Regions from separate parts of the Fictibacillus sp. KU28468 genome, predicted to be linked through region 3. Evidence: riboswitches for the same ligand, from Rfam matches in the RefSeq annotation. Region 3 holds a riboswitch; each other region holds the start of a gene.

Region 1 (3,276 bases), 1.7 Mb from region 3:
ATTCGTTTGATCACATCCATACCTATGATGTCACGGTAAAAGGAAATGGATTCTTCCAAGTTTTCAACCATAATTCCTACATGCTCAAGCTTTCTTACAGCCATACCAAACATCCCTTCCAATTTCGATTCATTCACCTGAAAATTTCATACTTGTCTTAAGTATAGTAGAAAGGGAGTTTATTGAACATAACAATTACTGGCCGCTTGGAACCGGACTGATGACCGCTAGTGCCTGCTCGAGATCATAGATAATATCATCAATCGTTTCAATGCCCACCGACAGCCTTACCATCTCAGGCGATACTCCTGCTCTAAGCTGCTCTTCCTCTGTTAGCTGCTGATGCGTAGTGCTTGCCGGATGGATGATTAATGATTTAGAATCACCGACATTCGCCAGGTGAGAGAATAACTTCACACTTTCAATGAGCTTTCTTCCTTCTTCTACTCCGCCTTTTACACCGAAAGTGAGGATGGCACCAGCACCTTTAGGCAAATATTTCTGCGCCAGCTCATTATACTTGTTATCTTCTAATCCAGGATAGTTCACCCAGTCCACAGCAGGATGTTCTTTTAAGAATTTCGCCACCTTCAGGGCATTTTCACTATGCCGTTCTACACGCAGTGCCAGCGTTTCAAGCCCTTGAATAAAGAGGAAGGAGTTAAACGGTGATACGCAAGAACCGAGGTCTCTGAGCAATTGGACACGCGCCTTGATAATATAAGCCAGCGGTCCGACTGCTTCCGTATAAACGACGCCATTATAGCTTTCATCCGGCTCAGTAAGTCCTGGGAATTTGCCGTTCGTCCAATCAAACTTACCGGAATCTATGATTAATCCTCCAATCGATGTGCCGTGTCCGCCAATGAATTTTGTAGCGGAATGAACGACAATGTCTGCTCCATGCTCGATCGGACGGCAAAGATATGGTGTTGCAAACGTATTGTCTACGATAAGCGGAACCCCTGCTTCATGAGCAATTTCTGCAATGGCTGAGATATCTGCCACGTCAATTTTCGGATTTCCAATCGTCTCGATGTAAACCGCTTTTGTCTTTTCAGTAATGGCATCACGGAAGGATTGAAGGTTATCCACTTCTGCAAATTTAAAATTGATTCCGAGCTTCGGAAGTGTATTCGCAAACAAGTTATAAGTTCCGCCATATAGAGAGCCAGACGCTACAATTTCGTCACCTGCTCCCGCTATGTTTAAAATGGAATACGTAATCGCCGCCTGGCCGGATGCCACCGCCAGCGCTCCAACACCGCCTTCTAGCTTTGCAATCGTCTGTTCAAACGCATCCTGTGTCGGATTCATGATTCGGCTGTAAATGTTCCCAAACTCTTTTAAACCAAAAAGGTTGGCTGCGTGCTCCGTACTGTTGAATTGATAAGACGTTGTCTGGTAAATAGGAACCGCTCTCGCGCCTGTTGTCGGATCTACTTTCTGTCCCTCGTGCAATGAAACCGTCTCAAAACCATATTCTCTTTCTTCACTCATGTTCAATCTCTCCTTCTAAAATGTAGTGGTTTAAACAGAGGCAAGGATCTGAGTAAAATGTTAGCCAATCAAAAAGACCTCTTCTAAAAGAAGAGGTCGCAGTTTTCACCGTCGGCTCTCATCTTTCAGAACATTTGCGTGTTCTGCTGAAATTAGCACCATGCATTTCTGCTGGTTGCCGGGTTTCATCGGGTCAGTCCCTCCACCTCTCTGGATAAGATACATCTGAATATTAAGTTATTTTGAATAATACTGAACTTTAATGTTGAAGTCAACACTTTTTTTCACGATAAGGAAGGGGCAAAGTTTTTGGCACGCTCCCCCGGTCCGATGTTCGAAACTTTGTATTTTTTATTTTCTGCTGCAGTCAGCAATACCATATCTGTCTTCTGCCCTGCTCCAGTAAGAGAAAAAGTGTGGCCAGCGAGACGATGGAAAAAGAGATCACCCTCGAAGAGCTCTACCTGACGTCCTTCGTGCGACAACAGAAGGAAAGAATAAAGGGCGGATGATCGTAAAAATCCAACAAAAAAATAAACCCTATTGGCGGATCAGCCAGTAGGGTTTATGCGTTTTTCTCTTCAGAAATCAAATATTTGCAATACGAGCCGCCTTTAGCAAGACATTCTGTGCGTTCCACATGGTCTGTACCCAGCATTCTCTGGAATAAAGAAAGCTCACATGAGCAGGCATTCTGATATTCATTTGCTACTTTGGCAATCGGGCAGTTGAATTCTTTTAATTCATACTGGCCGTCTTCTGTTTTTTCCCACTCGACCATATAGCCGGCTTCGTTTTGAATGTCGGCGAGTTCGGCCACCTTTTGCTCAAAGCTCTTATTCTCCATCCGTTTCTTATACTTATCATTTAAGCGGTTTTCCCGGCGGACAAACAATTCATGCACAGCTTTCTCACCGGCAATCTCCTGAATGTCTCTCATAAATTCAACGGTCAGCCCCGAATAGTTGCGCGGAAATTGTTCATCCGCAGCTTCGGAGAGCTGATACACATTCAGCGGCCGTCCCATGGCCTGGCGGACCAGGGTGGTTTCAACGAGCCTGTCTCTCTCTAATGTATTTAAGTGGCGCCTGACAGCCATCTCGGTAATCCCAAGGCGGCTGGCCATTTCAGTAACCGTCAATTTTCTATATCGCTTAAGCATATGAATGATTTCAGAACGGGTAGAGGTGTTATTAGCCATAGCCATTAACAATCACCTTCCTTACCCCTATCTTACAGCATTTGCTAGCAAAAGTACATTCTAAACAAAAATGTTTAGAAATAGGGATAGCAGCTTTTACTTCTGCTCCTCTTCAGGCAAAAATGCAGAAACAGGCCCCAATTCTTGTTCAATATAACGCCTCACATCGGCAGGGAAACTTTCGATCGATCCAGAATTCTCCAAAAGGACCTCGGAAATTTCAGAATGGCTGGCACTCGCAAATTGCTGGACAAGCATTTTGCGGAGTGATACGACCTTTTTCAATCCTTTCGCATTTTGCGCGGTGATCACTTTTTCATCCTCAAGGATATCCAATATGTCTTCATAACTGCCCGGATCCCTCATTATGAAGCCATCGATCATCGAATTACCCACATCGATCATACTTTCGATGATAACGTGAGCCGCTCGTTCAAGAGCCAGCTTTTCTACATCGCCTTCCTTGCCGGCCAGTTTCTTTGCCTGCTGATGCAATGATTCCAGATATACTAAATGGTGTTCAATTTTTTTCCTGTCAACAAAATACATATGTATCACCCTGCCTTGTCATTCTG
Region 2 (3,276 bases), 1.7 Mb from region 3:
TTCTTTCATTTGTGATTTCAAATACGGAACGTGCTGAAAGTAGTTGGCATCAATTTCATTGTTTGCAAGTGCTTTATTAGGAAGTACATAATCCTGGAACGTTTTAATTTCAAGATCAATTCCTTTTTTCTTCATTAAAGGTTTAGCTGCTTCAAGAATTTCTGCATGCGGAACATTGGATGCTCCCACAACAATCTTATCATCAGCTAGTTTTTTGTCTTTCCCTCCGTTTGCACCACATGCAGCAAGGGCTGTTGTCAATGCAAGTAAAAGAACGAGTGTAATGATTTTTTTCATGTTGTTCCTCCTGGTTGTGTAATGTAGATTTTAACGTTTATCAAGACGGCGAGTTACATTATCCCCAATAAACTGAATGATAAACACAATGATTAGAATGATAACAGTAGCGACAAATGTAACATCATTTTGCGTACGCTGGAAACCTTCAAGGAACGCCAAATTCCCGAGCCCGCCTGCTCCGACTACCCCCGCCATTGCTGTATAACCGACAAGCGCGATTGAAGTTACCGTAATCCCGGAAACTAATGCAGGAAGGCTTTCAGGGATCAAAACTTTAAAAATAATTTGAGCGTTGCTCGATCCCATCGATTTTGCCGCTTCGATTACACCTTTATCAATCTCGCGAAGTGCTATCTCAACCATCCGGGCATAAAACGGTGCAGCTCCAATAATCAAAGCAGGCAATGCTGCATTGGCGCCAAGCATAGATCCTACTAACAAGAGCGTAAACGGAAGCAATAAAATGATCAGGATAATAAACGGAATGGAACGGAAGATATTTACGATCGCTGAAAAGACAAAATTTAAAAACCGATTCTCCCATAGGTTCCCTTTACCCGTTAAAAATAATGCTAATCCTAAAAGAAGACCTAAAATAAAAGTGGCAAGAACCGCAACAGCTGTCATGTACAGTGTTTGTCCGGTGGCACCCCACATTCCACTCCATTCCACATTCGGAAAAAGACTATTCATATGAGATCACCTCCACTTCTACTTTCTGCCCATTCATATAGGCTACCGCTTCCTGAATTTCGGTATCTGTTCCTTCCAGCTGGATGAACAACGTTCCATATGGCCCGTTTTGTGTTTGTGATACCTTACCCTGCAGGATATTCACCTGAACGTCAAATTTACGGATCACATCTGTAATAACGGGCTGTTCTGCACTTCCTCCAACAAAGGTAAGCTGTACAATTTGGCTCTGAGGTTTTTCAGATGCCAGCTGCTTGATCATGTCTGTCGTTTCTTCTGGCTCTGTTACTTGCTTAACAAAATCTTTTGTAATGGACTCTTTAGGATGTCTGAATACTTCCAAAACCGGCCCTTGTTCCACTATTTTACCGTCTTCCATAACAGCGACCCGATGGCAGATCTTACGGATGACATGCATCTCATGTGTGATAAGAACAATGGTCAAGCCGAGCTTTTGATTGATCTCAACTAATAAATTAAGGATGCTGTCTGTTGTTTTCGGATCAAGGGCTGAAGTCGCCTCATCACAGAGAAGAACTTTAGGGTTATTGGCCAGTGCACGTGCGATCCCGACTCTTTGCTTCTGTCCTCCACTCAATTGGGAAGGATACGATTCTCCGCGGCCCTCTAATCCAACAAGTTTAATCAGTTCATCCACCCGCTTCAGGCGCTCTGCTTTCGGCACACCTGCAATCTCAAGTGGAAATGCAATGTTTTCCCTTACTGTTCTGGACCAAAGCAGATTGAAATGCTGAAATATCATGCTGATTTCCTGCCGAGCTTTTCGAAGCTCGTTGTTACTAAGTTTGGAAAGATTTTTTCCCGCAACGTTAACATCTCCGCTCGTCGGTCTTTCCAGCATGTTCAGCATTCGGATCAGTGTACTTTTACCTGCACCACTGTATCCAATAATCCCGAAAATTTCTCCTTGATCTATAGAAAGATCGACATGGTCAACTGCGTTTACAGCTCCGTCTTTCGTCTGAAAAATCTTTTTTACTGCGTCTAATGTTATCAAGAGACCGGATACCTCACTTTCTGAAAAATAAAAAATGCCCTTCTGCCAGGTCATGAGCAGAAGGGCATAAAAATTTATATGCACCGTCATCTCATCTCCCAAAGCAGTTTGCTTTGCAGGATTTGGCACCTTTTCAAGCAGGAAGCTGCTTAACGGTTGCCGGGTTTCATAGGGCCAGTCCCTCCACCACTCGCGATAAGAACGAATTTGTTATTCGTTATTTAGTTAAAATTTCTTAACACGTTTCGAATTTTAACATCACCTTTATGGAGTGTCAATCCATAACTCCTGTTTTTTTAGATAGAAGGACCCGATTCTTTTGGCTTAGGACTCCAATTTGCATAAAAACAGAAGAGATTCTAACTTAAGCTGTTCCCTGTATGTTCCCGTAAAAGTTACTCTATTTATCCTGATTAAATCGCTCAGACGCTGCCGGCCTTCAAACACCTCATGCAAATCATCCATCCTGCCTGTAAGCATGGATATCCGTTCTGATCCGTTATACTTATTTACGAAGGAAAAACATAATCGTTCTCCGTCAGCCGTCACACCGGGAGTCTCCGTGCCTATCAGCGGCTGAAGGAAGGCCGTTTTTTGAACCTGTTCCTGCCAAAGAACCCAATCCATAAACATCCCCCTTTTAAAAACATGTATATCTTAATGTTCGGGAGATGGTTGGTGTCTTCCTTGATTTTTCCTTCGACAGTTTATTAAACGCAGTGTCGACTTTTAGCCAGCCTTTTTATGTATTTCTTTATTCATTTGTGGCTTTTTATGATTTTTCTGCAGTTCTTTTTTCCAGTACTTTTTTTCAGGCCGATGAACGGGAGAATTTTTCTGCTCTCTTTTTTCAAGCCTTTTCCCCTTATCCCATTTATGGTTTTCATGTTTATTCTTTTCATGAACATGCTGTTTCGGAGCAGTATTCAAATTAGTATTTTTCTTTGCTTGCTTGTTGTACATCGGCTGTTCGTGATGTTGCTTTGAAGAATGTGGTTTTACTTTTTTTGATTCATTTTTTTCTTTATCTTCAGCTTTACGGCCGCTTTTTCGATCTTCGTGCCTTTTGGTTTTTGGGACAGCACGTTTATTGTTTGGTTCTAGCTTGGGTTCAATCCTTTCTTTTTTGACTTCTTTTTTCGCATGTTCTTTTAGAGAAGAACTGCGCAGGGAACTCGTCTTAATCTTTATGGGTTCAAGATTTCTATGATTGCGAAGGATTTTTTCTGAATGGTTTTTTTTATAGCCGGATTCTTCTGGCTCTT
Region 3 (3,276 bases):
CGAGGGCCCAGAACAAATTAACCGCAGTGGGCCGGGATCCGGCAAGGTAAGCTTTTTGCTGCAACAGCTTTGACTTGAACTCGTCATACGGCATGGATATGTTGGCCTTTGCCCATAACACGATTCCAAAAGCTGCGGCGATTCCAATGGCAGGTGCGCCTCGCACTTGCAATTTTTTTATGCAACCCCACACTTGTTCAATTGTCGTAACATTAATGTAGACGGTATGGCGGGGAAGCTGCTGCTGATCAAGGAGCAGAAGATGATCCCCTTTATATCTCAGTGATGAAATCCAGGTTTCTGTCGTACTCATAATCATTAAACACTCCTGATGTATGTGATAAATTCATTGATATTTTTTATGCTCTCAGCGTTCTTTACCCAATCGCTTCCAAGCTTCAGCACCCGTTTTTTTAACTCGATTTGGCCATTGAAGTCTTCAATGGAATCAAGATCTTCGACATGGGCAAGCCCAATCGTGCGGCGGATCACTTCACAACCGGCAAAACCAATCATATCTGTAAAAATGCTATTTAAAATCTCTTCCTCAAATCCAGGAAGTTTGGTTGCAGACTCTACACCCTCTGTTTTCCACAGTTCTCTGTAACGGGCAGTGAAGGTTTCCCAAGTGTCTTTGATCACGCTGAGCAAATAGCTCTGATATTCTTCGCGCCTAAGAGAGTCAGAGATATGAAAGGACTGTGAGGCATGATTCAATGCAATATTGGCAAAAAAGTGGGCGATATCAAAGCCTTGAGGCCCATAATAAGCAAACTCGGAATCTATTAATTTTGTAGAAGTTTCGGTAACGAAAATACTTCCGGTATGGAGGTCACCATGCAACAGAGCCTCTGCACGCGTCAAAAATTTATATTTTAGAGAGGCAGCTCTCTGTTTGAGGAGAGTATCACTCCATAGTTCGGAAACCGCCTCCTTCAGCTCGGAAGGAAAATCGTTGGTGTCGATGTCATAAAACGGGTCAGTAAATACAAGGTCTTCGGTAATCTTGCAGAGTTCAGGGTTTGTAAACGTCTGGACAAGCACTTTCTTCTCGAAAGGATGCAAGTAAAAATCACTCGTATAGAACAGGCTTTTGGCAATAAATGTGCCGATGTGCTGTGCGAGATGAGGATATTTGACCCCTTCGATCAGACCTTTCCGCAGAATCACGTGAGAAGATAAGTCTTCCATTACAGTGAGAGCGAGATCCTGGTCTGTATAAAAAACTTCTGGAACATGCTCAGGAGCAAATTCTGCTGATTTTATTAAAGAGCTGCTTTCAATCCTTGCCCTGTCAAGTGTAAGCGGCCAGCTTTCTCCCACGACTTTGGCATAGGGAAGTGCCTGCTTTACGATAATGGATTTACCTGTATCTTCTTCGATTAGCCGAAAAACAAGGTTAAGATTACCGTCACCAATCTCATTGACTTTAATGTTTTGATAATCAGATAACAGTTCGAGTTTTTGTGCCAGCTCCACCACGGTTTGTTCATTCAGTCGTTCGTAAGATTGTTTGAGGGTTGTTGCCATCTATACTACCTCCGGAATATTTTGTATGTAAAAAGGCCTCTTTTCTGTAAGAAAAGAGGCCTGGAAGTATAGTTTCCACGCCTCTTATCTTGCAAAACAAAGTTTTGCTGGAATTAGCACCGTGCCATACTGGATCTCCAGGCTTCTAGTAATAGACGCCCCATTTCACAATGGTATTACGGTCGGTTGCTGGGTTTCATCGGGCCAAATTCCCTCCACCTGCTCTTGATAAGAGACAACAAATATAAAATTGTTAGAAAAAACAGAATGCAATAATAATTTACAATGGCAATCATACAATCTTATCCATTGTCTGTCAAATCTTTTTTAATAAAACTCTGGGCGTCTGTCTTCAAACACAGGGATTCTGTTTCTTACTTCTTCAACAAGATCAGTGTCGACCTCAGCAAACAAAATGGTCTCTTCTTCTCCGTCTGTCTCTGCAATAATTTCTCCCCAGGGATCAATGACCATCGTGTGACCTGCGAACGTGTTGTTGTTATCACTGCCGACCCGGTTGCATGCCACAACGTAGCATTGGTTCTCAATGGCTCTTGTTATTAGCAGGTTCCGCCAGTGGCTCAGCCTCTGCGCCGGCCACTCGGCAGGAACAAACAGGATAGAGGCGCCTTCAAGAATATGGGCGCGAATCCATTCAGGGAAACGGATATCATAGCAGATGACACCGGCAGCAGGAACGTTTTCCAGCAAGAAATTTCCTTTGCGGGAGCCCGGAGAAATATATTTTTCTTCCTGCATTAGCCGGATCAGATGGAGTTTACTGTATTCGCCGGTCTGCTCACCTTTTCGGTTAAAGGCATACATGGTGTTATAGATTCCTTCAACCGTTTTCTTAGCGATGGAACCTGCAACAATGTTCACTTGGTATTTGCTGGCAAGGCCGCTCATTAATCGTTTGATCTCATCGCCGTTTGTATCTCCTATCTCATCTAGCCTTTCTAGATCATAGCCTGTAGTCCACAGTTCAGGAAGAACAATCACATCAGGTTTTTTCATTGCTGCATGTTCAATTCTTTCTGAAGCCCTCATAATATTTTCCTTGGGATTGCCAAGCTGAATATCCATTTGAATCGCTGCAACAGTAAGTTTCATGCTAACCTCCATTAAAACGTTTTGACAGATTTTAATTAAGCGTATAACATAATTGATTAGAATTTCAAGAAAATTACGAAAGACAGGATGTGTAACCGTGAAACAATTTCAGCAAGCAGAAGCTTTATCGCGGCTGCCTGAACAATTTTTTGCAAAGCTGGTAGGCAAGGTGAGTGCTGCTGCTTCTAAAGGGCATGATATTATCAACCTTGGCCAGGGAAACCCTGACCAGCCCACTCCTCCGCATATTGTGGCCGCTTTGCAGGAGGCTGCTCATAACCCGCAATATCATAAATATTCTCCGTTCAGGGGTTATGATTTTTTAAAAGAGGCAGTTGCTGAACATTACAAGAAAGAATTCGGCGTAGACGTTGATCCAAAAAAAGAAGTAGCTGTCTTATTCGGAGGTAAAGCGGGTTTAGTAGAGATTTCACAATGTTTTTTGAACAAAGGTGACCTAGCCCTGGTCCCGGATCCTGGATATCCCGATTACTGGTCAGGACTTGCCATGGCGGAAGCTGAGATGAGCATGATGCCTCTTAAAGAGGAAAATGATTTCCTGCCTGATTACGCTGAAATCTCACAAGAGGATGCAGAACGGGCAAAACTCATGTTCTTGAACTATCCGAATAA

Evidence for each region. A riboswitch is a leader RNA that binds a small molecule or an ion and turns the genes downstream of it on or off. The one in region 3 is predicted to bind S-adenosylmethionine.
Region 1: it holds a riboswitch for S-adenosylmethionine, as region 3 does, so the genes downstream of both, OKX00_RS06080 (homocysteine synthase) here and mtnK (S-methyl-5-thioribose kinase) in region 3, are expected to answer to the same signal.
Region 2: it holds a riboswitch for S-adenosylmethionine, as region 3 does, so the genes downstream of both, OKX00_RS05845 (methionine ABC transporter ATP-binding protein) here and mtnK (S-methyl-5-thioribose kinase) in region 3, are expected to answer to the same signal.

Annotation. Positions count from the first base shown of each region.
Region 1 is NZ_CP110666.1:1,195,149-1,198,424, reverse strand. Features, by position in the region: gene OKX00_RS06085 (VOC family protein) at 1-104, opposite strand, end outside; gene OKX00_RS06080 (homocysteine synthase) at 196-1,500, opposite strand; SAM riboswitch class I at 1,616-1,721, opposite strand; gene OKX00_RS06075 (helix-turn-helix transcriptional regulator) at 2,066-2,707, opposite strand; gene OKX00_RS06070 (DUF86 domain-containing protein) at 2,798-3,250, opposite strand.
Region 2 is NZ_CP110666.1:1,156,888-1,160,163, reverse strand. Features, by position in the region: gene OKX00_RS05855 (MetQ/NlpA family ABC transporter substrate-binding protein) at 1-297, opposite strand, end outside; gene OKX00_RS05850 (methionine ABC transporter permease) at 328-993, opposite strand; gene OKX00_RS05845 (methionine ABC transporter ATP-binding protein) at 986-2,011, opposite strand; SAM riboswitch class I at 2,100-2,213, opposite strand; gene OKX00_RS05840 (hypothetical protein) at 2,336-2,638, opposite strand; gene OKX00_RS05835 (anti-sigma factor domain-containing protein) at 2,741-3,276, opposite strand, start outside.
Region 3 is NZ_CP110666.1:2,856,074-2,859,349, reverse strand. Features, by position in the region: gene mtnA (S-methyl-5-thioribose-1-phosphate isomerase) at 1-313, opposite strand, end outside; gene mtnK (S-methyl-5-thioribose kinase) at 319-1,530, opposite strand; SAM riboswitch class I at 1,612-1,765, opposite strand; gene OKX00_RS14825 (carbon-nitrogen family hydrolase) at 1,858-2,655, opposite strand; gene OKX00_RS14820 (pyridoxal phosphate-dependent aminotransferase) at 2,741-3,276, shown strand, end outside.